2 regions of the Brenneria sp. L3-3C-1 genome follow, and region 2 is predicted to be linked to the other one. Evidence: predicted binding sites of a transcription regulator. Region 2 holds the regulator's gene; the other holds the start of a gene.
What was found. The regulator ArgR, encoded in region 2, controls arginine synthesis, uptake and breakdown. The targets are predictions, from matches to a motif close to ANTGAATAAAAATACANT.
Positions count from the first base shown of each region.

Region 1: the regulator ArgR is predicted to act here: its motif matches at 14,173-14,190, upstream of argC (N-acetyl-gamma-glutamyl-phosphate reductase).

Region 1 is NZ_JAEMHF010000009.1:153,038-169,473, reverse strand. Features, by position in the region: gene fre (NAD(P)H-flavin reductase) at 1-183, opposite strand, end outside; gene ubiD (4-hydroxy-3-polyprenylbenzoate decarboxylase) at 237-1,733, opposite strand; gene rfaH (transcription/translation regulatory transformer protein RfaH) at 1,909-2,397, shown strand; gene hemB (porphobilinogen synthase) at 2,437-3,459, opposite strand; gene tatD (3'-5' ssDNA/RNA exonuclease TatD) at 3,477-4,259, opposite strand; gene tatC (Sec-independent protein translocase subunit TatC) at 4,282-5,034, opposite strand; gene tatB (Sec-independent protein translocase protein TatB) at 5,038-5,559, opposite strand; gene tatA (Sec-independent protein translocase subunit TatA) at 5,563-5,829, opposite strand; gene ubiB (ubiquinone biosynthesis regulatory protein kinase UbiB) at 5,910-7,550, opposite strand; gene JG725_RS16490 (SCP2 domain-containing protein) at 7,547-8,155, opposite strand; gene ubiE (bifunctional demethylmenaquinone methyltransferase/2-methoxy-6-polyprenyl-1,4-benzoquinol methylase UbiE) at 8,168-8,923, opposite strand; gene rmuC (DNA recombination protein RmuC) at 9,078-10,598, opposite strand; gene argH (argininosuccinate lyase) at 10,785-12,158, opposite strand; gene argB (acetylglutamate kinase) at 12,221-12,994, opposite strand; gene argC (N-acetyl-gamma-glutamyl-phosphate reductase) at 13,029-14,033, opposite strand; gene argE (acetylornithine deacetylase) at 14,237-15,388, shown strand; gene ppc (phosphoenolpyruvate carboxylase) at 15,686-16,436, shown strand, end outside.
Region 2 is NZ_JAEMHF010000005.1:54,434-70,869, forward strand. Features, by position in the region: gene rpoD (RNA polymerase sigma factor RpoD) at 1-1,450, opposite strand, end outside; gene dnaG (DNA primase) at 1,606-3,360, opposite strand; gene rpsU (30S ribosomal protein S21) at 3,487-3,702, opposite strand; gene tsaD (tRNA (adenosine(37)-N6)-threonylcarbamoyltransferase complex transferase subunit TsaD) at 3,931-4,944, shown strand; gene argR (transcriptional regulator ArgR) at 5,034-5,504, opposite strand; gene mdh (malate dehydrogenase) at 5,975-6,913, shown strand; gene JG725_RS11990 (helix-turn-helix transcriptional regulator) at 6,977-7,240, opposite strand; gene JG725_RS11995 (DNA-binding protein) at 7,427-7,807, shown strand; gene JG725_RS12000 (DNA-binding protein) at 8,036-8,407, shown strand; gene ispB (octaprenyl diphosphate synthase) at 8,434-9,405, opposite strand; gene rplU (50S ribosomal protein L21) at 9,666-9,977, shown strand; gene rpmA (50S ribosomal protein L27) at 9,997-10,254, shown strand; gene JG725_RS12020 (DMT family transporter) at 10,344-11,303, shown strand; gene cgtA (Obg family GTPase CgtA) at 11,585-12,757, shown strand; gene dacB (serine-type D-Ala-D-Ala carboxypeptidase) at 12,851-14,284, opposite strand; gene greA (transcription elongation factor GreA) at 14,552-15,028, shown strand; gene yhbY (ribosome assembly RNA-binding protein YhbY) at 15,157-15,450, opposite strand; gene rlmE (23S rRNA (uridine(2552)-2'-O)-methyltransferase RlmE) at 15,595-16,224, shown strand; gene ftsH (ATP-dependent zinc metalloprotease FtsH) at 16,281-16,436, shown strand, end outside.

The DNA.
Region 1 (16,436 bases), on a different contig from region 2:
AATAAAGTTCTGCTCCATCGGCGTGGACGCCATCGAGAAAGGACGTTTATCGCGTTCGTCCATGACCACCATCAGATACTGACCAGCACGAAAAGAAAAAGGTGCCTCAGGTAATAAACGAACCCGATAAACCGTATCGGTTATTGCCTCTACCAAAGTCACTTTACAGCTCAATGTTGTCATGCATTCCCTCTGTAGGGTAATCGAAGCAAAACTGGAAACAGAGCAACCGCAAATTAACGCCGGGGTTCTCTGTCACTAAAAATGGCAAGGTCATCCCATATGGCATCAACACGTGCACATACCTGCGGATCTTTCTCGATCGGATGCCCCCACTCGCGTTGTGTTTCGCCCGGCCATTTGTTGGTGGCATCCAGTCCCATTTTGGAACCCAAACCGGAAACCGGTGAGGCAAAGTCCAGATAGTCTATCGGCGTATTTTCCACCAATACGGTATCTCGCGCCGGATCCATGCGTGTCGTGATCGCCCAGATGACATCTTTCCAGTCACGCGCATTGATGTCATCGTCACAGACAATAACAAACTTAGTGTACATAAATTGCCGTAAAAAAGACCAAACGCCCATCATGACGCGTTTGGCGTGACCGGCATACTGCTTCTTCATGGTAACGATCGCCAGACGATAAGAGCAACCCTCCGGCGGTAAATAAAAGTCGACGATCTCCGGAAATTGCTTTTGCAAAATCGGCACAAAGACTTCATTGAGCGCCACGCCCAGCACGGCGGGTTCATCCGGCGGACGCCCGGTATAAGTGGAATGATAAATCGCATCATGCCGCTGTGTTATGTGCGTCACGGTAAAGACCGGGAAGTCATCAACCTCATTGTAGTAACCGGTGTGGTCACCGTAGGGCCCTTCCGACGCCATTTCACCCGGCTCAATATAACCTTCCAAAACAATTTCCGCACTGGCGGGCACTTCCAAATCGTTGGAAAGACATTTTACGACTTCAGTTTTATGGCCGCGCAATAGCCCGGCAAAAGCATATTCAGATAACGAATCGGGTACGGGCGTGACCGCGGCCAGAATAGTGGCGGGATCGGCGCCCAACGCCACCGACACCGGGAAACGCTGGCCCGGATGTTCCTGACACCACTCCTGAAAATCCAGCGCGCCGCCGCGATGCGACAGCCAGCGCATAATCAGCTTGTTTTTACCCAGCACCTGCTGACGGTAAATGCCCAGATTCTGACGCTCTTTATTCGGGCCGCGCGTCACCGTCAGCCCCCAGGTAATCAGCGGCGCCGCATCCTCCGGCCAGCAGTGCATCACCGGTATGCGGCGTAAATCAACGTCATCCCCCTGCCACACCTGTTCCTGACAAGGCGCTGAAGCCAGCCGTTTCGTCGGCATATTAAGCACCTGGCGGAATTTAGGCATTTTATCCACCAGATCGCGAAATCCTTTCGGCGGTTCAGGCTCTTTCAGAAAGGCCAGCAGTTTTCCGACATCGCGCAACGCGCTGACGTCCTCCTGTCCCATTCCCATGGCGACGCGTTTTGCCGTGCCAAACAAGTTGCACAGCACCGGCATGTCATAGCCTTTCGGATTTTCAAACAGCAGCGCCGGGCCTTCCGCCCGCAGGGTACGGTCGGCTATTTCCGTCATTTCAAGATAGGGATCAATGGGCTGGCTAATGCGTTTCAATTCCCCTCTCTCTTCCAGCAGCGAGAGGAATTCGCGTAAATCACGATATTTCATGCTGATCATCGGGGCAGTCAGTGGAACTGGTTATTATAAAGTCTCTTCGCCGACCTGTCGCTTCTTAGTGTGGCTATTTATGGTCGCCGCAACGTGATATGGCGTTAAAAATTCCTGCTGAAAATTTTTTATCCACGTCGGCTTTTGTTATGCTTAGCCACCGAAATGACAAGTCTGCGAAATTATGGAAGCTTGGTATTTACTGTATTGCAAACGCGGTCAATTACTGCGGGCGAAAGAGCATTTAGAGCGCCAGGATGTTACCTGCCTGAGTCCGATGATCACGCTGGAAAAAATAGTACGGGGTAAACGTACCGAGGTTTGCGAGCCGTTGTTTCCGAACTACCTGTTTGTGGAGTTCGATCCTGAACGCATCCATACCACCACCATCAGCGCTACGCGCGGCGTAAGCAATTTCGTACGTTTCGGTAATCTGCCCGCCACCGTTCCGCAACAGGTGATCGATGACCTGTCGCAGCATCCGACACAGGGCGTTACCGATCCGCTGACGCCTCAGCCAGGCGATGAAGTAACGATCACCGATGGGATTTTTACCGGCCTGCAAGCTATCTATACGGAACCGGATGGGGAAGCCCGCTCAATGTTGTTGCTGAATTTGTTGAATAAACAGGTTCGCCAGAGCATTGATAATCGGCAATTTCAAAAAATGTAATCGTCAGGGACGGCGAAAACCGCCCTGACGTCACTGACATCAGCGCTGTAATTGCCCATCGCGTAACCACTGCGCGACGCGCTTGGCGAAGTAGGTCAGTACACCGTCCGCCCCGGCACGTTTAAAGCACAGCAGCGATTCCATGACGACAGGCTGCTCCTGTAGCCAGCCATTCTGAATAGCCGCCATATGCATCGCGTACTCTCCGGACACCTGATAGGCGAAAGTCGGCACGCCGAACGTCTCTTTCACGCGCGTAACCACATCCAGATAGGGCATACCCGGTTTTACCATCACCATATCGGCGCCTTCCTGAAGATCCTGGGCAATTTCCTGCAAGGCCTCATCGCCGTTGGCCGGATCCATTTGATAGGTTTTTTTATCGCCGCCTTTCAGATTGCCGGCGGAACCCACCGCATCACGGAACGGGCCGTAATAACAGGACGCATATTTCGCCGAATACGCCATAATCTGCGTATTAATCAGACTCTGCGCTTCCAGCGTCTCGCGAATAGCGCCAATACGCCCGTCCATCATATCGCTAGGCGCGATAATTTCCGCGCCCGCTTGTGCATGCGACAGCGCCTGACGCACCAGAATCTCTTTCGTGACATCGTTAATAACATAACCATCTGCATCGATGATGCCATCCTGCCCGTGCGTGGTATAGGGATCGAGCGCCACATCCGTCAACAGCCCCAGTTCCGGCACCGCGTCTTTGAGGGCGCGAACCGCACGCTGAACCAGACCATCCGGGTTATAGGCTTCTTCGGCATGTAATGATTTTTTATCCGCCTCGATTACCGGAAACAACGACAGTACCGGGATGCCAAGTTTAGCGATGTCCTCAGCCTCCCTTAGCAATACATCAATGGTCATCCGGTATACGCCTGGCATAGAAGGGACTTCCTGCTGATGGTTTTTTCCTTCCATGACGAAAACGGGATAGATCAGATCGTTTACCGTCAGTTGATTTTCAGCAACCAGGCGGCGACTGAAGTCGTGACGACGCAGACGACGCAGACGTCGGCCAGGGAACGTACCGGGAAAAACATTGCTCATATAATTATTCTCCTGAATCAAGCCAGTTGGAAAACCCGGCGGGCGTTTTCATCTGTTTTCTGCCCCAGCCACGCGGCATCTTCTTCGCGCCAACCCGCGACCTGACGGACAATGTGCGGCAGAAAACAGGATTCATTACGGCGGGATGCGGGCTTGGGCGTTAAATCCCGGGGCAATAAATAGGGGGCGTCGGTTTCCAATAACAGCCGATCGGCTGGAATATCCGTTAACAACGCGCGCAGCTCAAGGCCCCGCCGCTCATCGCACACCCAACCGGTAATGCCGATCATTAACCCTGCCGACAGACATTCTTCAAGCTCACTGCGGTTCCCGGTAAAGCAATGGATAACCGCAGCAGGCAATTTGCTCAACCAGGGCGTCAGCAAGGTAATAAAACGGGCGTGGGCGTCGCGACAGTGCAGAAACACGGGCAGCGATAACTCCGCCGCCAACGCCAGTTGGGCGCTGAATGCCTGTTCCTGTTGCTCAGGGGGGGAAAAGTTGCGGTTGAAATCGAGTCCGCATTCGCCGATCGCAACCACGGGATCGGATTGCGCCATGCGGTAAATCTGCTCAGCGGCCGACGCCTGCCAACGGCTGGCATCATGGGGATGAACACCCGCCGTTGCCCAGCAGTAATCCGGATACGCCAATGCCAGCGCCAATGCCTGACGGCTTTCATCAACGTTGGTGCCCGTCACCAGCATACCGCGGACGCCAGCTTGTTTAGCCCGGGCAATCACTTGCCCGCGGTCTTTCGCAAACTGCGTACTGGTTAAATTAACTCCGATATCAAACATGTGCTGACGTATTCGCAGATAGCTACGGTGAAGGTTCTTCCGCTTTCGCCCGGCGACCTTTGCCCACATAAAACCGGGAGAAGAACACACCGATTTCAAACAACAGATACATGGGGAGAGCCAGCAACGTCTGCGAGAACACATCGGGCGGCGTCAATAACATACCGACGATAAAAGCGCCGACCAACATATAAGGCCGTTTCTTTTTCAGGTCTTCCGGCGTGACCACGCCGCTCCAGCATAACAATACAATCGCGATCGGCACTTCAAACGACACGCCGAAGGCCATAAATAGCGCCATGACAAAATCGAGGTAATTGTTGATATCAGTCGCAATCAATACGCCTTCCGGGGCGGTTTTGGCAAAGAAGCCAAACGCCAGCGGAAAAACCACGAAGTAGGCAAACGCCATACCGGCATAAAACAACAGGCTACTGGAAACCAACAGCGGTATCATCAAGCGACGTTCATGCTTGTACAGGGCCGGCGCAATAAATGCCCAAACCTGATACAACACCAGCGGCGCCGAGACAAACACCGACACAATCATGGTGAGTTTTATCGGCGTAAAAAACGGCGATGCCACATCGGTGGCGATCATGCTGGCACCGGCGGGAAGTTTCGCAATCAGCGGAGCGGAAACCATCTGGTAAATGTCATTAGCAAAGTAAATCAGTGCGAAAAACACCACCAGCACACAAATAATACTGTTCAGCAACCGCTTACGCAGTTCGATCAGGTGACTAATCAGCGGTTGGGTATCTTCAGCGGCCATAAACTAACGATCATCACTTGGTTGACGGGCAGAAGCAGCAGGGGAGTGCTCAGGTTTGATTTTGTTGTCCGAAACCGGTACAGGCGCGATCGGATTGTCATCAGGCTGGTGATTAACCGCAACCGATTCCGGCGCTTTTTCCGTGTCGATCACGCCATCATGAACAGCCTCGGGATCGTTGAGCGGCTGATAGGATGACGGTTCCGCCGAATCCTCGCTCTGGGGCGATTTTTCAGCATAGCTGCGCTTCATGGCTTCTGCCGCTTCTTTCAGTTCATCCATGGAGGCTTTCAATTCCGGCGACAGATTTTGCAGGCTGGCTTTCTCTACTTTCTTGAGGCTGTCCTGTAATTCCTGCAATTTCAATTCCTGCGACAGCTCATTCTGAACCGTGGACGCCAGCGAACGCAGTGTTCTAATCCAGCCGGCCACTGTCTTAACCGCCACGGGCAAACGTTCTGGCCCAAGAACCACCAAGCCAATCACCATTACCAGTAGCAGTTCGCTAAACCCGATATCGAACACCGATTATACCTGCTCTTTATGCTTGCTCTTTGCTTCATCCTGCTTAACAACTTCCGGCTGTTGGTCTGCAATCGATTTGGTTGCAAAATCAGCATCCTGCTGTGTTTTATCAGCATTATTCGCTGACGGTTGCTCATCGCCCATGGCTTTTTTAAAGCCTTTGATGGAAGCGCCCAAGTCTGAGCCCAAGGTTCTCAGCTTGTTGGTACCAAACAGCAATACGACGATCACTGCGATAATCAACAGGTTCCAAATACTAATACCGCCCATAATATTTACCTCTTTCAAAAGGGGGTCACCCAGATTACCCTCAGTATATAGGGTAATCTGGTTATGCATCATGATCTGCTTCAACGAGTTCGTCGCCAGCCGATAATCCAGGCGATAATTCCCGCGGCCATCAAACCAGAAGGAACAATGTCCGCTTCCACGTGACTGACCAGCAACACCGTACCACTTATTAATAGCGTTGCGCCAATTCCCAGTAGATAACGGGATTGTCCCTGACGAACATGCTGCGTGCGCAATTCATCGGCAAGCTTGTCGACACTCTGCCGCAGTATCTTGTGCTGACGTAAACCGTCATAGAATAATTCGGGGATCTCCGGCAATTTTTCGGCCCAGAACGGCGCCTTTTCCTTTAATGCCCGAATAACGGCAGGCAAGCCAACCTGCTCTTTCAGCCAGTTTTCTAAAAATGGTTTTGCTGTTTTCCACAGATCCAACTGCGGATAGAGCTGGCGTCCAATCCCTTCAATATACAGCAGCGTTTTTTGCAACAGCACCAGTTGTGGCTGTACTTCCATGTTAAAACGACGAGCCGTATTAAAGAGATTCAATAATACATGACCGAATGAAATTTCCGCTAACGGCTTTTCAAAAATAGGCTCGCAAACGGTGCGAATAGCAAACTCGAAGTCCTCAACGTTGGTATCCGCCGGCACCCAGCCTGAATCCACATGCAACTCGGCCACCTTACGATAGTCACGATTGAAGAACGCAATAAAGTTCTCCGCCAGATAGCGTTTATCTTCCTTGTTCAGCGAGCCGACAATCCCGCAGTCAATCCCAATGTACTGAGGATCGTCCGGGTGTTCGTAACTGATAAAAATATTGCCGGGATGCATATCCGCATGAAAGAAACTGTCGCGGAATACCTGGGTAAAGAAAACCTGAACCCCGCGTTCCGCCAGTAACTGCAAATTGGTGCCATTGGCTTTCAAGGCTTCAATATCAGAAACCGGAATGCCATAGATCCGCTCCATCACCAGCATACTCTCAGTGCAGTAATCCGAGTACACTTCAGGAATGTACAGCATACGGCTGCCTTCAAAATTACGCCGCAGTTGAATCGCATTGGCCGCTTCACGCAACAGATTCAATTCATCAAGCAACGTTTTTTCATACTCGCGCACCACCTCTCGCGGGCGCAGACGCCGGCCATCCGGCAATAGTCTCGGCAGCCAGCCGGCCAGACGCTTCATCAGCCGCATATCGGCCTGAATCACCGGTAAAATATCAGGCCGGATCACCTTAATGACGATATCTTTGCCGGTGGCTTTCAGACGAGCGGTATGAACCTGCGCAATCGATGCCGATGCCAGCGGCTTCACATCAAAATCATCAAACCAGTTTTCCAGCGGGATGCCGCCCATCGACAGCTCGATTTGTTTGCGCGCCAACATACCGTCAAAAGGTTCGACCCGGTCTTGCAGCATAGCCAGTTGTTCGGCAATGGCGGGCGGGAACAAATCACGCCGCGTCGACATCATTTGACCGAACTTGATCCACACCGGGCCAAGCTCTTGCAGCGCCAAACGCAAACGCTCGCCCAACGGCATGCGGCTGTGCCGATTCGGCAACCAAAATAACAGCCGGCGGCCAAAACGCAGCGGGATGGTCAAACGCATTTTGGGGATGAGCTCATCCAGCCCATAGCTCAGCAAAACGCGTACGATGCTGTAAAGCCGCAGCAGTTCACTTGGCATCATGGCAGGGCCTCCAGTTTCGCCAGCCGTTCAGCCAGATTGTCCGTGGATTTCTCCAGTGCGGCGATTTCATCCTGGAACCAGGCGTTTTCAAGTTTTCCCGGCGCTAACCGCCACTCTTCGGTAAGCGTCTCGGATAAGGCGTGCCGCTGTCTGCGCAATGTACGCCGCAGTAAATTCAGCGTCTTCTGCGCGGTCTGACTCAGCCCCTGCGCAACCACATCCCCCAGATAAGGCGCCAGCCATTCCGCCGGATCAAACTCGGCCAAATCAAGCAGCCCGATAAACTGCTGCACGACCTGGATATCGCCCTCAATGATCAAATCGCCGCTGCGCATCAGCGAAGAGAGGTGCTGCCGATCGCGCAGCTTCATCAGAACCGGTAAACGCGTCTTTAGCCGGCAATCCGCCGGTTCCCCCCACTCGCTCATCACATCGAGCCGGTGTTCGCTGAAGATAAGCACCAGCGGCGCGTTCAGTTCAGATAGCTCGATTTGCAGCGTTTTGCCGTGCAGGCGCTGACGCGCCGCTTTCATACCGCGGTCACGAAACAGTAGTTGATTCAGCGCAGTTTCCAGCGAAGCAGTCAGCACAGACGTTATCAGCATTGGCCTTCCCAATCAGAATTTAAAACCACGATGCAACGCGACAATCCCACCGGTAAGATTGAAATAATTGACACTGTCAAAGCCCGCGTCGCTCATCATCCCTTTCAGGGTTTCCTGATCGGGGTGCATACGGATAGATTCAGCCAGATAGCGGTAGCTCCCGGCGTCGCTCGCGACCATCTCGCCAATTCTAGGCAGGATGTGGAACGAATAGGCGTCATAAACCTTGCTCAGCGGTTTCATCACCGGCTTGGAGAATTCCAGCACCAGCAACCGGCCGCCGGGTTTCAAAACGCGATACATGGAGCGCAGCGCTTTATTTTTATCGGTAACGTTACGCAAGCCGAAGGAAATGGTGATGCAGTCAAAGAAATTATCCGGGAACGGCAGTTCTTCGGCGTTTGCCTGCACATAGCTGACATTATTGATAATGCCTTTATTGCGCAGTTTCTCACGGCCGACTTTTAGCATGGAAGCATTGATATCGGCTAAAACGACTTCCCCTTCGTCGCCCACAATACGGGAAAATTTCGCCGTCAGATCGCCAGTGCCGCCGGCGACATCCAGCACACGCTGACCGCGCCGCACGCCGCTGCACTCAATGGTGAATCTTTTCCAGATTCGATGAATGCCGAAAGACATCAGGTCATTCATCAGGTCATATTTTGCTGCGACAGAATGAAAAACGTCAGCCACCATGACTTCTTTCTCATCCTTGGCGACAGTGCGAAAACCAAAATCGGTCGTTTTCTCCGGCTCATTTGCCATTTTATCCGCCTACTTATTCAGTCAAATTTCGGGTCTACCGGTTATTGGGAAGAGTGTAACAGACCCGGATAAAAAGCCCACCGCCCTTCTTTGCCGAAAAGGGACGAAAAGCCATTGCGACAGCTACCCGCCAAGCCTGCGACGCAGAAAAAACCTAACGTCCTTCCGCATCGATTGCCGACGGTTTACCGTCGCCGGCCGTATCCGCCAGCGCCTCGCCGGCGGCGTTTTCATGGTCGGTTGCCTGCTCCGCCAGCGATGGGCTGATGGGACGCTTTACCTCCACCCCCAATGCGCGAAAACCTTCGGCCTGGCCGATAAGATTACCACGACCGGAAGCCAGTTTATTCATCGCCTGACGGTAGCTGCCGTGCGCCCTATCCAGGCTTTGCCCCAACGTTTCCATATCATCGACAAACAAACGCAGTTTATCGTACAGCCTCGCGGCTCGTTCAGCGATCTGCTGTGCGTTGCGACTCTGCTGTTCATAACGCCACAGGTTGTTGATGGTGCGTAACGCCACCAGCAACGTGGTCGGGCTTACCAGCATAATATTGTGCTTCAGCGCTTCAGCGATCAACTCCGGCTGGCGATCGATCGCCACCAGAAACGCCGGTTCGACAGGAATAAACATCAAAACATAATCCAGCGAACGCAGCCCCGGCAACTGTTGGTAGTCTTTGCCGCCTAACAGGCGAATATGACCGCGCACCGAAAGCAAATGCTCATTAAGGGCGGCCAAACGCTCGGCGTCGTCTTCGCTGTTAAAATAGCGCTCATAGGCGACCAGCGACATCTTGGCGTCAATCACCACATCTTTGCCTTGCGGCAAACGGACAATCACATCCGGCTGCATACGGTTATTCGCGCCGGTCTGTACGCTGACTTGAGTCTGGTATTCATAGCCTTCGCGCAGCCCGGAGGCTTCCAGCACCCGGCTGAGCACCACCTCGCCCCAGTTTCCCTGCGTCTTATTGTCTCCTTTCAGGGCCTTGGTGAGATTAATCGCTTCGCGGGCCATCTGCGCATTGAGCTGTTGCAGATTACGAATTTCATGCGTCAGGGTGTGGCGTTCACGGGCTTCAGCGCCAAAGCTATCCTGAACCTGACGCCGGAAACCATCAAGCTGTTCGCGCAGCGGCATCAACAGACGATCCAGACTCTGTTTATTCTGTTCATCCACCTTGCGGCCGCTGTGCTCAAAAATACGGTTCGCCAGATTTTCAAACTGCGTGGTCAGCCGCTGCTCGCTGTTTATCAGCAGACGCTGTTTCTCTTCGGCGGCCATGCGCGTTTCTTCAAGCCGGATGGTGACCTCGCGCAGCTCCGCCTCTTGAGCGCTATTGACCTCACGCAAGGCGCGCAGTTCCTGATTTAACTGAACGCATTCCTCACGCAGTTGCGCCAGCTGTTGCAACTTTTCCTGACTGGCGGCCAACTGGCCATGAACGTTGCGCAACGCCAGTTCATTTTCACGTAATTGCTGTTCATGCTGTTTTCTCGCCTGCTGACTTTCGTTCAGCAACTGTTGGGTCTGCTGCAATGTCTGTTCAAGCAAACGCCGATCGGTTTCATGACGAGACTGCCGCTGCTGGTGCGATACGCCGACGATGAGCCAACCGGCCAACAGACCAATAACGCCGCCGCCCAATCCATAAAATATGCTGATATCCACTGCGCCTCCGCTGGCTGCCATTGCTGCTCGTCAAAGTAGAATGATACTGTATGGATGTCCAGAGGCAATGCTGATAATGAAACAAATTTGGCGAAAAGCGCGGTGAAAAATCAGAAAATGCGGGCGGGATTGCGATTTGGCGATGAAACAAACAAGGCCGGTACAGTGACCGGCCTCAGATAACCGTCAGCTCAGACGCTGTTTCGCCTCGCTGATGGCTTTCGCCACCTGCTGCGGCGACACGCCGCCCTGCGCGGCGCGTTTATCCAGACAGGATTGCAGCGACAGGATCGGGTAAACATCGTCAGCGATAACGGCGCTGAACGCCTGCAAGTCGGCTAACGGCAGGGCTTCCAGCGCTTTCCCCTGACGAATGGCCTCCACCACCGCCTCACCGACGATATGGTGCGCCTCGCGGAACGGAACGCCTTTCGCCACCAGATAATCCGCCAGCTCCGTGGCGTTGGCGTAACCCTGCTCGGCCGCTTCCTGACAACGCGGACGCTTCACCTGAATGCCTTCCAGCACCAGAGCCGCCATCATCAGACAGTCATGCCAGGTATCCAGCGCATCGAACAACCCTTCCTTGTCTTCCTGCATGTCTTTGTTGTACGCCAGCGGCAGCCCTTTCAGCGTCATCATCATACCAGTCAACGCGCCCTGAACCCGGCCGCATTTGCCGCGGATCAGCTCCAGCGCATCGGGGTTCTTCTTCTGCGGCATCAGCGATGAGCCGGAAGTCACACGGTCGGAAAGCTCCACAAAAGCCGCTTCGCCGCTGTTGAAGAAAATCAGGTCTTCGGCAAAACGGGATAAATGCACCATGCCGATCGACGCATCAGACAACAGCTCCAGTACGTGATCGCGGTCAGAGACCGTATCCAGGCTGTTGCGCGTGGCGCCGGCAAATCCCAGCCAGCCCGCCAGTTGTTCGCGGTCGATGGGATAGGCGGTGCCGGCCAATGCGCCGCAGCCCAGCGGGCTGACGTCCAGACGCTTCAGCGTATCTTCCAGACGGCTTTCGTCGCGCACCAGCATTTCATGATAAGCCAGACACCAGTGGGCAAACGTGACCGGCTGGGCGCGTTGCAGGTGAGTATAACCCGGCATCACCGCGTCCTGATTGGCTTCCGCCGTGGTGACCAGCGCCTGACGCAACTGGCGCACCGCCAGCAGCAGTTCGGCAACCTGCGCCTTGCACCACAGCTTCAGATCGGTCGCGACCTGATCGTTGCGGCTGCGCCCGGTGTGCAGTTTCTTGCCCAAATCGCCGACCTTTTCGATCAAACGCTGCTCGACCCAGCTATGAATATCTTCCGCATCGCTTTGCAGGATCATTTCAGGATCGACCCGCACTTCGCTCAGCAACGCGTTCAGCGCCTGTTCCAACTGCTGTTGCTCCTGACGGCTGAGCACATTGACGGTAACCAATGCTTTCGACCAGCCAATCGAGCCGATGATGTCCTGCTCTGCCAGACGGTAATCAAACCGCAGTGAGTCATTGAACTGTTTAAAACGTTGATCTGCCGCCTGACTAAACCGACCGCCCCACAAAGCCATAACCCTTACTCCTGAAATTCAGATAAATGCAGGTATGACATCATGCCATACCCGAAAACCGCTTACGCTAAAATACGCGTCCCAATCGCCACCCCGTTAAACAGCGACGGTAGCTGATCGGCATGCCGCCAACTGGCGATATCCACCGGCCGCCCCAACGTACGGGCCGCATCCAGCGCTGCGTTGACCTTGACGATCATGCCATCGGTGATGATGCCCTGCTCAATCAGTTGCTCCGCTTTTTGCGCGGTCATTTCCGCAATGCGCTGGCCTTTTCCATCCAGAATGCCGCTCACGTCGGAAAGCAGGATTAAATCCGCGCCCAGCGTTTGCGCCAGCGCCGTCGCGGCCTGGTCGGCATTCACATTCATCAAGTCGCCCCCATCGGTAATCCCGATGGAGCTGACCACCGGCAGATAACCCGCCGACAACAGCGTATTCAGCAGCGCAGGCGAACCCGCCTGCGCTTTACCGACAAAACCCAGCGCTTCATCCAACTGCGTCACTGTCGTGCTGCAGCCGTCCGCCAGACACAGGCCGACGGCGTCAATACCGTGCTTCCTGGCCCACGACAGCAGCGTTTTATTCGCCGACCCCGCCAACGCGCCGGTAATAATGTCGATCTGATCGGCGGGCGTCACGCGCAGGCCGTTTTTCTTCACCACCGGCAACGACAGCTTTTTCATCAGATCGTCAACCAGACATCCGCCGCCATGCACAATCACAAGCGGGCGCTGGTGCTGCTGACGATAGGTAACCAGTGCGGTGAACAGACGCTCCAGCGCCTCTTCGCTATCCAGTAAAACGCCACCTAGCTTGATAATTAACGGATTCATTGTTCTCTTCGCGCCTCAGAATGGTAAATGATAATCAGAGTAAAGACTGGGTTTCCGGGAAACCAAAACGAATATTCATACATTGTACCGCCTGCGCCGCGGCGCCTTTCAGCAGGTTATCCTCCGTGGCGACCACAATCAGATGCTCGCCCTGTACGGAAAAACCGATATCGCAGAACGGCAGCCCGACGACGGATTTCAGCGCCGGCACCCCTTTCTCATACAGGCGCACCAGCGGTTTGCCGTGATAGGCGTTGTGATAGGCTTCGGCCACATCCTGCTGCGTCACGTCCGGCTGCAACCGACAGGTGATAGTCGCCAGTATCCCGCGAGCAAAATTGCCTAAATGCGGCGTAAAAATAACCGGCGTACCGAGGTGAGTCGAGATTTCAGGCTCATGACGATGGGTAAAAATACCATAAGGATGCAGACTGACCTCACAGAAACTGTTGGTCATGGAGGCTTTACGCCCCGCGCCGCTGACGCCGCTGACGGCGTTGATCACCGGCCATTGCGCGGTATTCAGCAATTGACCGTCCACCAGCGGCTTCAACGCCAGCTGTGAGGCTGTCGGGTAACATCCCGGCACCGCAATCAGTTGCGCATGTTTAATGCTTTCGGCCTGCCATTCGGCCAGCCCGTAGACAGCCTGAGCCAGCCAGTCGGTATGCTGATGCTCAAACCCATAATACTGACGGTAAAATTCCGCATCATTAACACGGAATGCGCCGGATAAATCGAAAACGGCGCAGCCCGCAGCCAGAAACTCGGGCGCCAAATCGTGGCTGACCTTGTGATCCGTCGCCAGAAAGACCACATCGACCCCTTTGGCCGCTTCCGCGACATGGGTTAACGGCTGGACCGGCAAATCAATGATGCCTTTCAACTGCGGATGCAAATCAGAAATTAATTTTCCTGCGTCTACGCTTTGCGCTGAAACGGCTAAAGCGGTTATGTTCATCTGTGGGTGACGGTTCAGGTAAAGCGCAAGTTCGGCGCCGGTATAACCGCTTGCACCAACAATCAACGTATTCAGCATGGGATCTGCGTACCTTCTTACTTATCAATGGAACAGGTAACAGGGCTCACCAGCGCCATCACGCTGTTCACCCGTGAAGCTAAGCGGAGTGGTGAATTCATCATCACTGATACCTTATGGTTTCCTTTCACTTAGCGTTATTGTATTTTTATTCAAAATAAATGCATGAATATTGATACTATCCTAACCAGAGGCTGTCAACAGTGAAGATGAATTTACCCCCTTTTATTGAGCTATACCGGGCGTTGATCGCGACTCCGTCCATCAGTGCGACCGACAGCGCGCTCGATCAAAGTAATCAGGCATTAATCAACCTGCTGGCAGGCTGGTTTACCGATTTAGGCTTTCATGTTGAAGTCCAGCCGGTCCCCGGCACGCAACATAAATTTAACATGCTGGCGCGAATCGGTGAAGGTAAAGGGGGATTGTTGCTGGCCGGGCATACGGATACCGTGCCTTTCGACGACGGGCGTTGGACGCGCGATCCCTTCACGCTGACCGAACACGACAATAAGCTGTACGGCTTAGGCACCGCCGACATGAAAGGCTTCTTCGCTTTCATTCTCGATACGCTGCGCGACATTGATCCGGCGAAACTGACTAAACCGCTGTATGTGCTTGCCACCGCCGACGAAGAAACCACCATGGCCGGCGCCAAATATTTTGCCGGGTCGACGCAGATCCGCCCGGACTGCGCCATTATCGGCGAACCGACATCGCTACAGCCGGTTCGCGCCCACAAAGGCCATATGTCCAGCGCTATCCGCATACAGGGGCAATCCGGCCACTCCAGCGATCCGGCGCGCGGCGTCAACGCCATCGAATTGATGCATGAGGCCATCTCGCATCTGCTGGCGTTGCGCAATACCCTGAAAGAGCGCTATCACCATGCGGCGTTCAATATCCCCTATCCGACCATGAATCTGGGTCATATTCATGGCGGCGATGCGGCCAACCGCATCTGCGCCTGCTGTGAGCTGCATATGGATATCCGTCCGCTGCCGGGGTTGACGCTCAACGATCTGAACGGGCTACTGTCTGAAACGCTGGCCCCGGTAAGCCAACGCTGGCCGGGGCGTTTAACCATCAGTGAACTGCATCCGCCGATCCCCGGTTATGAATGTCCGGCGGATCATCATTTAGTGTCGGTGGTGGAGAAATTACTCGGTACGCAAACAGAAGTCGTCAATTACTGCACCGAGGCGCCGTTTATTCAGGAACTCTGTCCGACGCTGGTGCTGGGGCCGGGCTCCATCAATCAGGCGCATCAGCCGGACGAATTCCTTGATACCGCGTTTATCAAACCGACGCGCGCGTTGATTGCGCAGATGATTCAGCATTTCTGTCACCACTGAGTCAACGGATAGCGGCCTCGCCAGCGTATATCACTAGCCGCGGGCCATTTTACGGGGCATTTATGCCCCCGTTTCCCCTGCTTAAATTAGCGCCCCTAATATCAGCGCATCTGTAATTAAATTTCACAAATTGCCAAACCTGCATCAATACGGGTAAAAAGATCGGCTGATATAAAGAATCGTGGGAACAAAGAATCGCCAATTGACGAATCAACCTTGTCGTGGCTAGATGAGGGAAGAGCTGTATTTTTTCTGGTGAAACAAACTTACAAAAAATTGAGATGGGTCAGGGTAACTATGAACGAGCAATATTCGGCAATGCGCAGTAACGTCAGCATGCTAGGTAAGCTACTTGGCGATACGATCAAGGAAGCGCTGGGTGAGAACATTCTTGATAAAGTAGAAACAATTCGTAAATTGTCAAAATCCTCCCGAGCAGGCAGTGAAAAGCACCGTAAGGAACTGCTGAACACACTACAAAATCTGTCCAACGATGAGCTATTGCCGGTTGCCCGTGCATTCAGTCAATTTCTTAACCTGACCAATACCGCTGAGCAATACCACACCATTTCGCCGCATGGCGAGGCCGCCAGCAATCCGGAGATGCTGACCACCGCCTTTAATCGTTTGAAAGCCAGCAAGGATTTGACGGAAAAAGACATTCGGGAAGCCATAGAATCGCTTTCTATTGAATTAGTGCTGACCGCGCATCCGACGGAAATTACCCGTCGGACGCTGATTCACAAGCTGGTCGAAGTCAATACCTGTCTCCAGCAGCTCGATCATGACGACCTGGCGGATTATGAACGCAACAAGATTATGCGTCGTTTACGTCAGATCATTGCGCAATCCTGGCATACCGACGAAATCCGTAAAATTCGCCCCACCCCCGTGGATGAAGCGAAGTGGGGCTTTGCCGTGGTTGAAAATAGCCTCTGGGAAGGCGTTCCGGCGTTTTTGCGTGAACTGGACGAGCAGATGGAGAAATCGTTTGGTTATCGGCTGCCGATAGAAGCCGTTCCTGTACGCTTTACGTCCTGGATGGGCG
Region 2 (16,436 bases):
CAGCCAGCTCTTCCGGCGTCGGCTCACGTCCCATTTCCTGTAGCATCTGGCGCGATATACGGTTGAGTTTGTTGATGGTCTCAATCATATGTACCGGAATACGGATGGTGCGCGCCTGATCGGCGATCGAGCGGGTAATAGCCTGACGGATCCACCAGGTCGCATAGGTTGAGAACTTATAACCACGGCGATATTCAAACTTGTCCACCGCTTTCATCAGGCCGATGTTGCCTTCCTGAATCAGGTCGAGGAACTGCAAGCCGCGGTTGGTATATTTCTTGGCGATGGAAATAACCAGACGTAAGTTTGCTTCAACCATCTCTTTTTTGGCGCGGCGGGCTTTCGCCTCGCCGATCGACATACGACGGTTGATGTCTTTAACCTGCTCAATGGTTAAACCGGTCTCTTCTTCGATCTGATGCAACTTCTGTAAGCTGCGTTTGACGTCATCTTCTACGTCATGCAGTTTTTCAGACCACGGTTTAGCCATTGCAATGGCTGCGCTAAACCAGGAGTCATTGGTCTCGTTGCCGGCGAACAGGGTGACGAAGTTTTTCTTCGGCATTTTGCACTGTTCGATGCACAGTTTCATGATCAGACGTTCCTGAGTACGAACGCGGTCCATCATGGAGCGCATGCTGCTGACCAGGAAATCAAACTGTTTGGGCACCAGGCGGAATTGCTTAAAGACTTCAGACAGATTCAGAATTTCTTGTGCCGATTTTGCATGACTGCGACCGTGGGTCTTGATGACCTGACGCGTCGTTTCATATTGCTCACGCAATTCAGTAAATTTCTGACGCGCCAGTTCCGGATCGATGCTGTTATCGTCATCGCTGTCGTCATCTTCTTCTTCCTCGTCATCGTCGTCATCCATCTCCTCGCTGGAAAGCTCAGAGCCAACGTGCGTCGCGGTTGGCGCAATGTCTTCTTCCGCGTTGGGATCGACAAATCCGGTGATCAGATCGGATAAGCGGCTTTCGCCGGCTTCAACACGATCGTACTGTTCCAGCAGATAGGTAATCGCTTCCGGGTACTCTGCGACAGAACATTGAACCTGATTGATACCGTCTTCAATACGTTTGGCGATATCGATCTCGCCTTCACGCGTCAGCAATTCGACGGTACCCATTTCACGCATGTACATACGAACCGGATCGGTGGTACGACCGATTTCCGATTCAACGCTGGATAACACTTGAGCAGCAGCCTCTGCCGCATCTTCGTCTGCGTCATTGGTATTTTCTGCCAGCAACAGATCATCCGCATCCGGCGCTTCTTCCATCACCTGGATGCCCATGTCATTAATCATCTGGATGATGTCTTCGATCTGGTCGGAGTCGATGATATCTTCCGGCAGATGGTCATTGACCTCAGCATAGGTCAGGTAGCCTTGCTCCTTACCACGGGTGACAAGTAGCTTTAGCTGTGACTGCGGGTTTTGCTCCATAAGACGGTATCCACACTTCAGAGTATTTGGGTTGGTGTCGGTCGGCGTAATATGCCAACAATAGCATTAGGGCATTTTTTCTTATCGCCGCGGACCCCGTAGCGGCTCTTTGCAGGGCTCGACCCTGCTATTTATCGGCAATTAAGCCGCAATAATCAGTTTTTTCTGGTTAAGGCCAGTTGCAACGACCAAAGCTCTTTTCTTTCTTTGGCGTTAAGCCCGTGCGTTCTCTCACGGGCGATTAATGTTTCCTGACGTTGTTTCAACAGTTGATCGTAGAGTTCCGCCAGGCTTATTCTGAACTTATCGTCCAGCTCATCTTCTTCGATCATATGGTTCCAGGAAGCCATGGTTTCAAGTTGCTTCCGGTATTTGCTGTCTCTATATTTCTCAAGCAGCAGACCCATATTCATTCCGGGGCTGGCGTTGCAGGTTTTAACCAGATCCTGAAACAGGGACAGGCCAGCCACTTTGCTCTCTTCTATGTCTTCCAGCGCCAGTTCGGGAACTTCCGCTGAAAGTCTTGGGTTCTGAACTAATAGCCCTATAAGTATACGCATAGTTGTGACTTTTAGCTGCGGAGGCTGATAGGGCTGAGCATGTTCAGCCACTTTGGGCAACAGCCTGTCTAACTGGCTGTCATCCAGGATACCCAGCTTATTGCCCAACTGCTGGCGTAAATATAAGCGTAACGTTTCACCTGGCACCTGACCAATCAAGGGCAGCGCCAACGTGCTGAGCTTCGTGCGTCCATCAGGAGAACTCATGTCCACCTGCTGTTGCAGCGTTTCAAACATAAACTGCGACAGTGGCAAAGCCTGCTCCATTCGCTGTTCGAAAAGGGCTTTGCCTTCTTTGCGCACCAGCGTGTCGGGATCTTCGCCATCCGGCAGAAACATAAAGCGTAACTGACGGCCATCATTTAAATAGGGTAGCGCGGTTTCCAGCGCCCGCCATGCCGCTTCCCGCCCGGCCCGGTCGCCGTCGTAACAGCAGACGACCTGATCGGTGGCGCGAAAGAGTAACTGAATATGATCGGCTGTGGTGGAGGTTCCCAGCGACGCAACCGCATAATCAATACCAAACTGCGCCAGGGCGACGACATCCATATACCCTTCAACCACCAGCAACCGCTTCAGTTCCGGATGGTTTTGCTGCGCTTCATACAGGCCATAGAGCTGGCGGCCTTTATGGAAAATTTCCGTTTCCGGCGAGTTCAGATACTTCGGCACGCCATCGCCTAATACCCGTCCGCCAAATGCGATGACCCGCCCCCGCTTATCCCGAATAGGGAACATCACGCGTTCACGGAAACGATCGTAAGTACGGCCCTGATCGTTAGTCACCAGCATGCCGGCATCGTTCAATGTGCTGCGATCGTCATTATTGCGTCCGAAACGCTTTAAGGCGTTATCCCAGCCGGCCGGCGCGAAACCAATCGCAAAATGACTAATTACTTCGGCGCTCAATCCTCGCTGTTGCAAGTACTGCAACGCGGGAGCGCCGACAGGCTGGCTTAGCGTTTGCTGATAAAACGAACTCAGTTGCCCCATCAGTTCATACAGGCTTTGCCGCTGATGACGCTCAAACTGGGTTGGCCCGGTGCCGGTTTCATACGGCACTTCAAGACCATAGATGGTGGCTAATTCTTCAATGCTTTCAACGAATTCGAGACGATCGTAATTCATTAAAAAGTCAATGGCGTTACCGTGTGCGCCACAGCCAAAACAATGGTAGAACTGCTTGTCGCCGTTTACGGTGAACGAGGGAGTTTTTTCGTGGTGAAACGGACAGCACGCATGGTGATTCTTGCCCTGCTTTTTCAGTTTGACGCGCGCGTCAATGAGATCGACGATGTCGGTGCGAGCCAGCAGGTCATTAATAAATACGCGTGGAATTCGTCCAGCCATAAGCCCCTGTTAACGATAGCTTATAAACGACAACAAGCCGCGCATTCCTTGCGGAAATGCACGGCCTTCGTATGCAACTACTAAGTCTGCGGATTAATCACGCGGTGGAGGAAGCCCTCCTGAAAATTAATACAGACGAGTGCGGCGTGCGTTTTCTCGAGCCAACTTCTTCGCGTGGCGTTTTACCGCGGATGCTTTAGCGCGTTTACGTTCAGTTGTCGGTTTTTCATAAAACTCACGACGACGAACTTCGGCCAGAACACCTGCTTTTTCGCAGGAACGCTTGAAGCGACGCAAAGCTACGTCGAACGGCTCGTTTTCACGTACTTTAATTACCGGCATGTGCCTCTCACCTTAATAAATTCGGTTTGCCGCTGGCCTTGTGCCAGCCTTTTCAAAATGGTGCGGAATTCTACTGCAAACAGGGCGTCCTTGTAAAGGGCTGGGCGATCATAAAACGCTCAGCGCACCGTCAGCGCAGAAACCGGGGGGCTTATGGTAGACTATCTGCCGTATGAAGCAAGCTGCATCGTCGGGATGCTTGCACCGTAATATAAAGTAGGAACAGCAATGCGCGTATTGGGTATCGAAACATCCTGTGATGAAACCGGCGTGGCCATCTATGACACTCAGGCCGGTTTACTCGCTAATCAGTTGTACAGCCAGGTAAAACTCCATGCGGATTATGGCGGCGTCGTTCCCGAACTGGCTTCACGCGATCACGTCCGTAAAACGGTGCCGTTGATCCAGGCGGCGCTGCGCGAAGCGGATTTAAAAGCCGGTGATATTGACGGCGTGGCCTATACTGCCGGCCCCGGACTGGTGGGGGCGCTGTTGGTCGGGGCGACGATAGGCCGCTCGCTGGCGTTTGCCTGGAATGTTCCGGCGGTCGCGGTGCATCATATGGAAGGGCACCTGCTGGCGCCGATGCTGGAAGACAATCCGCCTGAATTTCCTTTTGTGGCGTTGCTGGTTTCCGGCGGTCATACGCAGCTAATCAGCGTCACCGGCATCGGCGAGTATCGGCTGCTTGGCGAGTCAATCGATGATGCCGCGGGCGAGGCGTTTGATAAAACGGCAAAATTGCTGGGGCTGGATTACCCGGGCGGGCCGATGCTGTCAAAAATGGCTCAGGCCGGCGACGCCGCGCGTTTTACGTTCCCGCGTCCGATGACCGATCGCCCCGGGCTGGATTTCAGTTTCTCCGGTTTAAAAACCTTCGCGGCCAATACGATCCGCAATAACGATGATGATGCACAAACCCGGGCGGACATTGCCCGAGCTTTCGAGGATGCGGTGGTGGATACGCTGGCGATAAAATGCCGTCGTGCGCTGGATGAAACCGGCTTCAAAAGGCTGGTGATAGCCGGGGGCGTGAGCGCCAACCGTACGCTGCGTCAGCGTCTGGGCGAGATGATGACAAAACGGGGCGGGGCGGTATTTTATGCCCGGCCGGAGTTTTGCACGGATAATGGCGCCATGATCGCTTACGCGGGAACGGTTCGCCTGCAACAGGGAGAACGGCGGGAACTCGGCATCACGGTGCGACCGCGCTGGCCGCTGGCTGAATTGCCGGCCATTTAAGCCGAATCATCCATAGCCCGCGTCGCTGGCGACATCGCGGCTTTCATCAACATCATCAAGGCGCGGGCGATGTTGTTACGGCTGTTCGGCTACAGTTCCTGCTCGAACAGCACCAAAATAGCCTCGTAAAGCTGTTTGACGCTGAACCCTCTGGCTGGGGTGGTGAAGATGGTGTCATCGCCCGCGATGGTGCCGAGAATCCCTTCTGATTTACCCAACGAGTCGAGCAAACGCGCGATCAACTGCGCTGCGCCCGGGCTGGTATGGATAACCACTACGGCATCATTAAAGTCGACGTCCAGCACCAGATTCTTGAGTGGGCTGGTGGTGGTGGGAACGCCAAGCTCGGCGGGCAGACAGTAAACCATTTCCATTTTGGCGTTACGTGTCCGTACCGCACCAAATTTAGTCAGCATGCGTGAGACTTTGGACTGATTGATGTTTTCAAATCCGTCATCTTGCAAAGCTTGAACGATCTCACTTTGAGAGCTGAACTTTTCTTCTTTCAGCAGCGCTTTGAACGCCTTAACTAAGTCTTCCTGTTTTGTCGTGTTACGCATTCTGCACCGGATTCATAGGGTTATTTGTGTCGTTATTATGCAGATAAGTGAATTTTTATGCAATCATAATGCGTATAATAGCGCCGTTCATCCGTTATGATCCGGATGAATAAAAAAATAAAAATTCCGCCAAGCCGGCGAGTCTGAAAACTGTGTTGCAGGTCACATAAAAGTGAACCAAATGTTATCAGAATGATGTTGTTTGCAGACCGACGATCGGTGTAATGTAGTCCCCTAGTTGACTGGCCATAAATGTGCGCCGCATTTTTAACTCAAAAGCCCATTAACTTTACTTACCTTTCAAATTATTAGCCGTTTTTGATTTATTATTAGAGACATAGGATATTTTCAGTCTTTAAGCGCTATCCGTTGACGGTAAGTAAATGCGCTTCATTTTTTCTTCTAGTGTTAATTCTATAATTATATGAATTCACAAAATTTTTGTACTTTACGATAATAAGGAGTTTAGGATGAAAGTTGCAGTTCTTGGTGCAGCAGGCGGTATTGGTCAGGCCCTTGCGCTCCTCCTCAAAACCCAGCTTCCTTCAGGTTCGGAATTATCGCTTTATGACATTGCTCCGGTAACCCCGGGCGTTGCGGTTGATCTGAGCCATATTCCTACCGCAGTCAAAATCAAAGGCTATAGCGGCGAAGACGCGACCCCGGCGCTGGTTGGCGCCGACATCGTGTTGATATCTGCTGGCGTGGCCCGTAAGCCGGGTATGGACCGTTCAGATTTATTCAATGTAAATGCCGGGATTGTGCGCAATCTGGTTGAGCAAATCGCCAGTACCTGCCCCAAAGCCTGCATTGGCATCATCACCAACCCGGTGAATACGACAGTGGCTATCGCCGCCGAAGTGTTGAAAAAAGCGGGCGTTTACGACAGAAACAAACTGTTCGGCGTCACCACGCTGGATATCATCCGTTCTAATACGTTTGTGGCTGAACTGAAAGGCAAACAACCGCAGGACATCAATGTTCCTGTTATCGGCGGCCATTCCGGCGTGACGATTCTGCCTTTGCTGTCGCAAATCCCCGGCGTAAGCTTCAGCGAGCAGGAAGCCGCCGACCTGACAAAGCGCATCCAGAATGCCGGTACCGAAGTTGTGGAAGCGAAAGCCGGCGGCGGATCGGCGACCTTGTCGATGGGGCAGGCAGCTGCCCGATTCGGCCTGTCTCTGGTTCGTGCCTTGCAGGGTGAAAGCAACGTTGTTGAATGCGCCTATGTAGAAAGCGACGGCAAATATGCCCGTTTCTTTGCTCAGCCTGTGCTGTTGGGTAAAGAGGGTATTGTTGAACGTAAAGACATTGGTACGTTAAGCGCGTTTGAGCAAGCGTCGCTCACGAATATGTTGGATACGCTAAATCAGGATATCGAACTGGGCGAGTCTTTCATAAAAGGCTAATGAACGCTGCGATTTCGTCATCATGAGTCTACAAGCCGGAGAGTGTCTCTCCGGCTTTTGTCTTTACTGGGGGCGAATCAGTTTCTTTCTGTCAATAAGCTCGTTGGTTTCCGGATCATAATAACGACTTGGCCAGATTTCTGATGGGTGGATCCCCAACGCATCAGCTATCAACCACTCTCCTTTAGGCCAGGGGCGCGTCAACGCATTAGCCAGTGTTGATGAACTTAATCCGGCAGCACGTGATACCGCAGCCAGCGTTGTGCCTTTTTTGCGCAAGGCGGCAATGATATCAGCGGGATGCCAGTCATGTTTCCTTAAAGTCATAATCCTTCCCTTATTGCTATAAGACGACTGTGTATTAGTGGTATAAATAACGAATGTGAGTTATATGCCAGGCTAACGTGATACTATTATTTGGAAATAATATAGCATTAATTTTCTAAAAGATTCTCAATTAATTTCCAAATAAATTGGTTTTTGTTAGGCATGGCACTATCAGGATGAAAGGCTATGAAAAAAGAGTGGTTTGCTACCAGCGAGCTGGTTGGTGTCGGCGGCCTCCCGAAATCAAGACAGGGATTGAATAAACGCGCTCGTGAAGATGGATGGGAAAAGCGCCGTCGTAAAGGCGTTCAGGGGAGAGGTGTGGAGTATTCGATTCATAGTCTTCCCGATACGGTAAAAAAATCCTTATTACTCGAAAGCGATTCCCCGGCATATTCCGTAAAACAGCCCGCCACGCTGGCCGTTTGGTTGCAGATATATTATCAACTCTCTGAAAAAGAAAGAGACGAGCTGATTGGCTATATTTTGAGAGTCGGCGTCTCCGCCACGCTGAGCCAGCTTGGCGTGTCTACTGAGAACGCCGATCCAGATAGGATCGCCGAGTAAATGCCGGCCTTCTATTGCCATCTGTTCAGATGGCGATACGCCTTATTCCTCTGTTTTTACTCTTTCCTGATGATTCATATGAAATGCCTGCGATGGCGCGCCGTTTACAGCTTTAGTGATACCAATAACGCGTGAACGTTAGATGTTTAGGTAATTATAGTCTATTATATGGAAACTTTTGGGGCGCGCGACCGGCGTTGCCTCAGGAATAAACAAGGAGTAGTGAGTATGGACAAAGAGTGGTTTGCGACTAATGAACTGATTGGCGTGGGCGGGCTGCCTAAAACTCCGCAGGGATTAAACAAACGGGCCCGCGAGGACGGTTGGGAGAGAAGGCGGCGCAAAGGTGTTCAAGGGCGCGGCGTTGAGTATTCCATCCGCAGTTTGCCTGATGAGGTGAAAGATTCGCTGTTGCTGAAAGAAAGCGAGGTGCTGGAGTATCAGGCAAAAAAAGAACCCGCATTGCTGGCGTCATGGATTCATATTTTTCATCAGCTTTCGGAAAGCGAACAATCCCGGTTGATTAATTTTATTTTGCGTGAAGGCACCTTAGCTATGCTGTCTCGTCTGGATGATGTCGCCGATGACCAGACAGCATAATTGCTAATCACCACAAGGCGACGTTGTCAGAAATCACGTTGCACTGCCAGGTGAGCTAGCCCCTCAAGCGCAATGCGGAAGGGGGTTTCCGATAACGGTTGCAGCGCTGCAATCGCTTTATCCGCCTCTTCCTCTGCGCGCAGACGGGTATAGTCGAGCGAACCGCACTGCTGCATGGCCGCAAGTACGGGATCAAGCAGGTGGCGTCCGTTGCCGTTTTCAATCGCCTGGCGAATCATGGCGCTTTGTTCCGCATTGCCGTTATGCATCGCATGCAGCAAAGGCAAGGTCGGTTTGCCTTCATTAAGGTCATCGCCGGTATTTTTACCCAGCGTTTTGCCGTCAGCGTTATAATCCAGTAAATCATCAATTAGCTGAAACGCCGTGCCCAGATAGCGGCCGTAATCCTGCAATGCTTTTTCCTGTTCCGGCGTCGCACCGGCTAGAATCGCCGATGATTGGGCGGCAGCCTCGAACAATCGTGCGGTTTTACTGTAAATGACCCGCATATAGCTTTCTTCGGTGATATTGGGATCGTTGCAGTTCATCAACTGTAGTACTTCGCCTTCGGCTATCACGTTGACGGCTTCGGACATCAGCGCCAGTACGCGCAGCGACTCCAGGCTGGTCATCATTTGAAACGCGCGGGTATAGATAAAGTCGCCGACCAGTACGCTGGCCGCATTGCCAAAAGCCGCATTTGCCGTCGCTTTGCCGCGGCGCATGTCGGACTCATCCACAACGTCATCGTGCAGTAAGGTGGCGGTGTGGATGAACTCGATCAATGCCGCCACGGTAATATGCTTATGACCGTCATAGGCGAGCGCGCGGGCGGCGAGCACGGCAATCATCGGTCTGATACGTTTGCCGCCGCCGCTGATGATATAGTGGCCGAGTTGATTAATGAGTACGACATCCGAGTTCAGTTGCTCAAGAATGACTTCATTAACGGCGGTCATGTCCTGAGTGGTTAACGCTGTGATTTGCTCTAGATTCATTGTTTGTGCCAGCTAATATCTTCAACATCGCCGTAAGATTGCTGTTTCATATCGGCATATGAGGGAACTTGTTGAGTAGATTGTACTGGAAAAATGAGAGAGATAAACGGCAGTTAATACGTTGTATTCTTTTTCTTCACAACGTTTGATTCTGCACTTGTCATCCTCAGTATTTTTGCGTAGAATTCGCGCCCTATTGTGAATATTTATAGTGCGCTCTGGATAATCATACGTTGAGTGCGCGGAAAGCGGAGTTTTTTATGTACGCAGTTTTCCAAAGTGGTGGTAAACAACACCGAGTAAGCGAAGGTCAAACCGTTCGCTTGGAAAAGCTGGACATCGCAACTGGTGAAGCTATTGAGTTTGATCAGGTTCTGATGGTTGCCAATGGTGAAGAAATCAAAATCGGCGTTCCTTTCGTCGATGGCGGTAAGATCAAAGCTGAAGTTGTTGCTCACGGTCGCGGCGAGAAAGTTAAGATTGTTAAGTTTCGTCGTCGTAAACACTACCGTAAGCAAGCGGGCCATCGTCAGTGGTTCACTGACGTGAAAATCACCGGCATCAGCGCTTAAGATTTAGGAGAGCGGATTAATGGCACACAAGAAAGCTGGCGGTTCAACTCGTAACGGCCGTGACTCAGAAAGCAAACGCCTGGGCGTAAAACGTTTCGGCGGAGAAGCTGTATTAGCTGGCAGCATCATCGTTCGTCAGCGCGGAACCAAATTCCACGCCGGTAGCAATGTAGGCTGCGGAAAAGACCATACGCTGTTCGCTTTGGCTGACGGTAAAGTGCAGTTTGAAGTGAAAGGCCCTAAAAACCGTAAATATATCAGTATCGTTGCTGAATAATTTTTCGCGTCAGGTCTTATAGATTTAAGCCCCGCAATTCGTTGCGGGGCTTTTTACATTCTGCTTCCTGGTGATCATCTGAGACGAACATGAATACGCAACAACAGACGGGCATCGGTCTCTGTCTGGCGCTGATTACGGCGATTTGCTGGGGCGCGCTGCCGATCGCCATGAAGCAGGTTCTGGTTGTCATGGAGCCGTACACCATTGTTTGGTACCGATTCCTCATCGCTTCATTCGGTCTGGGGATCGTGCTGTTTTCACGAAAACAATTACCGCCGTTGCGGATCTTTCGGCGGCGCCGGTGGTGGGTTGTGTTATTGATAGCGACCTGCGGGCTATTGGGAAATTTCGTTTTTTTCAGTTCGTCATTGCAATATCTCAGCCCGACTGCGTCTCAGGTTATCGGTCAGCTTTCGCCGGTCGGTATGATGTTTGCCAGCGTGCTTATCTTAAAAGAAAAGATGCGCATTACGCAGGTTATTGGCGCCGTGATGCTGGTTTGCGGACTGGTATTGTTTTTTAACGCCAGCCTGATTGAAATCTTCACGCGTCTTACCGATTACACACTGGGCGTATTGCTGGGCGTTTGCGCCGCCGCGGTGTGGGTGACATACGGCGTGGCGCAAAAAGTGCTGTTGCGCCGTCTGACGTCACAGCAGATTCTGTTGCTGCTTTATGTGCTTTGCGTTCTGTTTATTACGCCATTGGCGCGCCCTGCGGTTATTCTGCAACTTGATGGTTGGCAGCTTGTTTGTCTATTGTTTTGCGGCGCCAATACGCTGATAGGTTATGGGGCGCTGGCAGAGGCGATGGCGCGTTGGCAGGCGGCGCAGGTAAGCGCGGTTATTACGCTCACCCCGTTATTTACCCTGCTTTTTTCCGATTTGCTGGCATTGGCTTGGCCGACGTTCTTTGCGCCGCCGGTGCTGAATTTGCTAGGGTATATCGGCGCTTTGGTCGTGGTGGCCGGGGCGATGTTTTCTGCAATCGGGCACCGTTTTTTCCCTGGAAGAAGAGAGCCGGTATCCATCGTCGTGCCAAAGTAAGTCGCCCGTGTAAAATACAAGCGGCGCTAACCTGTAAAGGTCATCATGATGGCGACGTTTTGACATCCCGTCTGTACTGTTTATTTTTAATACAGATGAAAATATTGAGGTAAGCGGGTACAATCCGCCCCTTTGCCGGAACAGGTTCTGGCGCGTCAGTTTTTAATGGTGAATGGCGAAGCATGCCACACACCTTAAAATCAATAGGTTACGCCAAAAAGAACCAATAAATAGCCTAAAACAAGTAGATATTCTCTATTGGTTTTTTGCGGAGAGAATCGATGAAGTTTGTAGATGAAGCCACAATTCTGGTTGTGGCAGGTGATGGCGGTAATGGCTGCGTAAGCTTCCGCCGTGAAAAATATATTCCCAATGGTGGCCCTGACGGCGGCGACGGCGGCGACGGCGGCGACGTTTATCTGCTGGCGGATGAAAACCTGAATACGCTGATCGACTACCGTTTTGAAAAGTCATTCCGCGCCGAACGCGGACAAAACGGTCAGAGCCGTGACTGTACCGGGAAACGCGGTAAAGACATCACGATAAAGGTGCCTGTCGGCACTCGGGTGCTGGATCAGGGCACCGGCGAAGTGCTGGGCGATATGACGCGCCATCAGCAGAAACTGATGGTTGCCAAAGGCGGCTGGCATGGTTTGGGAAACTCCCGCTTCAAGTCTTCCGTCAATCGCGCGCCTCGCCAGAAAACCAACGGTACGCCGGGTGAAGAACGCGAACTGATGCTGGAGTTACTGTTGCTGGCGGATGTCGGCATGCTGGGGCTGCCTAATGCGGGTAAGTCGACGTTCATCCGCGCCGTTTCCGCCGCCAAGCCGAAAGTGGCTGACTATCCCTTTACCACATTGGTTCCAAGCCTCGGTGTCGTCCGTATGGACAGTGAACAAAGCTTTGTGGTCGCCGATATCCCCGGGTTGATTGAAGGGGCTTCTGACGGCGCGGGTTTAGGCATTCGCTTCCTGAAGCATCTGGAACGTTGCCGGGTGCTGTTGCATCTGGTTGATCTGGCGCCGATCGATGAGTCCGATCCGGTAGAAAACGCCAAAGTGATCGTGAATGAATTGCAGCAATACAGCGCCGGATTGTCTGAAAAACCACGCTGGCTGGTATTCAATAAAATCGATTTGATTGACAAAGCCGAAGCTGAGAAACGCGCCAAGGAAATCGCCGCCGCGCTGGGCTGGGAAGAGAAATATTATCTGATTTCCGCCGCCAATCGCGAAGGCGTCAATGCATTGTGCTGGGATGTGATGAACTTCCTGAAGGTACAGCCAAAAGCCATGGCGATAGAGGAAAGCGAACCGGAGAAAGTCGAGTTTATGTGGGACGACTATCACCGTGAGCAACTGGCGACGGCGGAAAGCGAAGCCGAAGAAGAGTGGGATGATGATTGGGACGACGATGACGAAGAGGGCGTCGAAACGATTTATCATCGCTGATTATCTATCCCGTCCGAAACAGATGCCCGCTTTCGCGGGCATGACGACGGTTATCGTTAGCCAAAAAACAGCGCATTCACTGCGCTGTTTTTGTTAGTTATTTTGATAAATATCTTTGTATAAACGACTTTCAAACCGCACCAGCGGGACGCGGCGTGAGCGTTGTTCTTCCGGTGGAACCGCGTAACCGGAAAGGAACTGGACGAAAGCCATTCGCTGACCGCTGGCCGTGGTGATAAAGCCCGCCAGATTATAAACCCCTTGCAATGCGCCGGTTTTGGCGGAAACCTTGCCGTTTACGCCCGCCTCATGCAACCCGCCGCGATAACGTAGCGTGCCGTCATATCCGGCCAGCGGCAGCATCGAAATATAATTCAGCTCCTGATCGTGTTGGGCAATGTACTGTAATGCCTGCATCATGGTTGCGGGGGAGATCAGATTATGGCGCGACAAACCGGAGCCATCCACCACAATACTGTTGCCCAAATCAACCCCGGCTTTCTGGCGTAATACCTGACGTACCGCATCGGCGCCCGCGCGCCACGTGCCCGGCACATTGAATCGCTCACGTCCGATGGTGCGAAAAACGGTATCGGCAATCATGTTGTCGGACTTTTTAAGCATAACGGTCAGCAGGTCATGCAGCGGGGCTGACTGGGTTTGCGCCAGTACGCTGCCGGCCGGGCCCGGTTGCGTCTGACGGCGTAAGCTGCCCTGGATTCGGATATCCGCCTGCAACAGTTCGTCTTTGACGATGGCGCCGGCAAAGCTGGCGCCATCCTGAATCGCAAAGGCCAGCGGCAGAGGATCCGCGCGCTGCGTCAGGCAGCCGGTTAGCGTAAAACGGTTCAGTTCGCCGGGGATGACATCCAGTTCGCAGTATTGCGCGTCAGGAGAGCCTTTGGCCAGCGTACGAACCTCGCTGAGCATTTGCACCGGGTAATATGACGCAACGCGGATAAACGCGTTATCGCCGGCTTTAGGCGCGCTATAAAGCGAAATAGAGAAACAGTTACGGTCAACGATGGCGGCCGACGGCGGGGCGCTGAAGCATTGGGTCATATCGTTCCAGGGCCAGCCGGGCGCCTTATCGTGGCTGGCGAAAACCGAGGTGTCGATCATCACGTCCCCGGCAATCTCCTGTACGCCGCGCTTTCTTAATTCCTGTACCATGTTGCGTATTTGCTGACGTTTCAGAGTAGGATCGCCGCTGAAGCGGACGATCAGGTTGCCGCGTAATATACCGTTAGTTACCGGGCCATGGCTTTCCATCGTGGTGACGAAGCGATAGTCCGGCCCCAACTGAAGGAGGGCGGCCAGCGCGGTCAACACTTTTTGCGTACTGGCCGGTAGCGCCATCTGCTGACTGTTAAAAGCCATTGTTGGCGTAGTAGCCCCAATCTTTTGCACCACCATCGCCAGATTGGCGCCATCGGGCAGGTATTGGATGTGATCTTCAACAGTTGCTGCATGGGAATGCAGAACAAAAGCGCAGGCAAGTCCGGTAAGAATCGATGAAAAACGCATAATCTCAGCTAACAACAGGGTAACGTGTGGTCATACTACGGTGCAATAAGGCCTAAAGTAAACGATGACCCTCATGGAACTCTGGGTTAAAATGCGTATCAAAATGCAAAATCGCTTCCGGCCTGGAAAATTTGTTCCGGGGCTGGTTACTTTTGTTTAATCGCCAGGAAGCACTGGCATGTAGTAGATCCTGCGTCGTATTTGATGATTAACGCGTCAGGATGACGATTATTTGAGTCGTACGGATTTTTTAGAGGTATAGACAATATGAAACAATTTCCGATGACGTTGCGTGGTGCCGAAAAATTACGCGAAGAACTGGATTTTTTGAAGAGTGTGCGCCGGCCCGAAATTATTGCCGCGATTGCCGAAGCCCGTGAGCATGGCGATCTGAAAGAAAATGCGGAATACCATGCCGCGCGCGAGCAGCAGGGTTTTTGTGAAGGGCGTATCCGGGATATTGAAGCCAAACTCTCCAACGCCCAGGTCATTGATGTGACGAAGATGTCTGCAACGGGCCGGGTTATTTTCGGTGCGACCGTCAAGGTGATCAACCTGGATACCGAAGAAGAACAAACCTATCGCATTGTGGGTGACGACGAGGCCGATTTTAAGCTGAATCTGATTTCAGTGAACTCGCCCATCGCCCGTGGGCTTATCGGTAAAGAGCAGGATGATATCGTGGTGATCCGCACGCCTGGCGGAGATGTGGAATACGAAATAACCAGTGTTGAATATCTGTAAAGATTGTTGTTTTGATGATAAAAACAGCAATCTTTGTAAAGAAAAGAAAAAGGCCGCTTGCGGCCTTTTCTCTAACAGACAGGCATGGCACCTTTCCGTTAAAACAGAGTATCCTGAAATAAAAAGTGTTATCGTGGTAACACAATTTTACGTTCTTTCGCGGGACGATAAAGCACCAGCGTATGACCGATAACCTGAACGTTGCTGGCTCCGGTTTCGCGAACAATCGCGTCGACAATCAAAGTTTTGGTTTCACGCTCTTCCGTAGCGATTTTCACTTTGATCAGTTCGTGATGTTCCAATGCTTGTTCGATCTCAGCCAGAACACCTTCGGTGAGGCCGTTATTGCCCAGCATGACAACCGGTTTTAACGGGTGCGCCAGACCTTTCAGGTGTTGTTTTTGTTTATTACTTAGGTTCATTGTCTTTTTTGCTTAGGTTGGGATTGAAAACGGCTCATTCTACCGCCATCTCATGATTATAACCAATCCGGCTGTGCTGATTGGGTATATGTGAGAAGTTTCTACTCACCGAGAGCGCCTTTACTAAGAATAGTTGGAAAATAGATGGCTAATAAAAAGCGTTCTGCAAGTTCCAGTCGATGGCTGCAGGAACACTTTAGCGATAAATATGTGCAACAGGCGCAGAAAAAAGGGCTCCGCTCGCGAGCTTGGTTTAAACTTGATGAGATACAACAGGGCGATAAGCTGTTTAAACCCGGCATGACGGTGGTTGACCTAGGCGCGGCCCCCGGGGGCTGGTCACAGTATGTGGTGACGCAGATTGGCGGTAAGGGGCGCATTATCGCCTGTGATATTTTACCGATGGATCCTATTGTTGGAGTCGATTTCCTGCAAGGGGATTTTCGTGATGAATTAGTCCTTAAAGCGCTTCTCGAAAGAGTCGGGGACAACAAAGTTCAGGTGGTGATGTCCGACATGGCCCCTAACATGAGTGGTACACCTGCGGTTGATATTCCGAAATCGATGTATCTGGTTGAATTAGCACTTGATATGTGTCGGGATGTATTAGCGCCAGGCGGAAGTTTCCTGGTTAAAGTGTTTCAGGGAGAAGGTTTTGATGAATACCTGCGGGAAATTCGCTCCCTGTTTACGAAGGTCAAGATTCGTAAGCCAGACGCTTCGCGTGCCAGATCACGGGAAGTGTATATCGTAGCGACAGGGCGCAAACTGTAGTACCCTAACGCTGTTTTTTAACACAGTTGTAATATGAGGTTAATCCCTTGAGTGACATGGCGAAAAACCTGATTCTCTGGTTAGTCATCGCAGTTGTGCTGATGTCCGTTTTCCAGAGCTTTGGGCCCAGCGAGTCGAATGGCCGTAGGGTGGATTATTCAACCTTCTTAACTGAGGTGAATCAGGATCAGGTCCGTGAAGCACGTATTAAC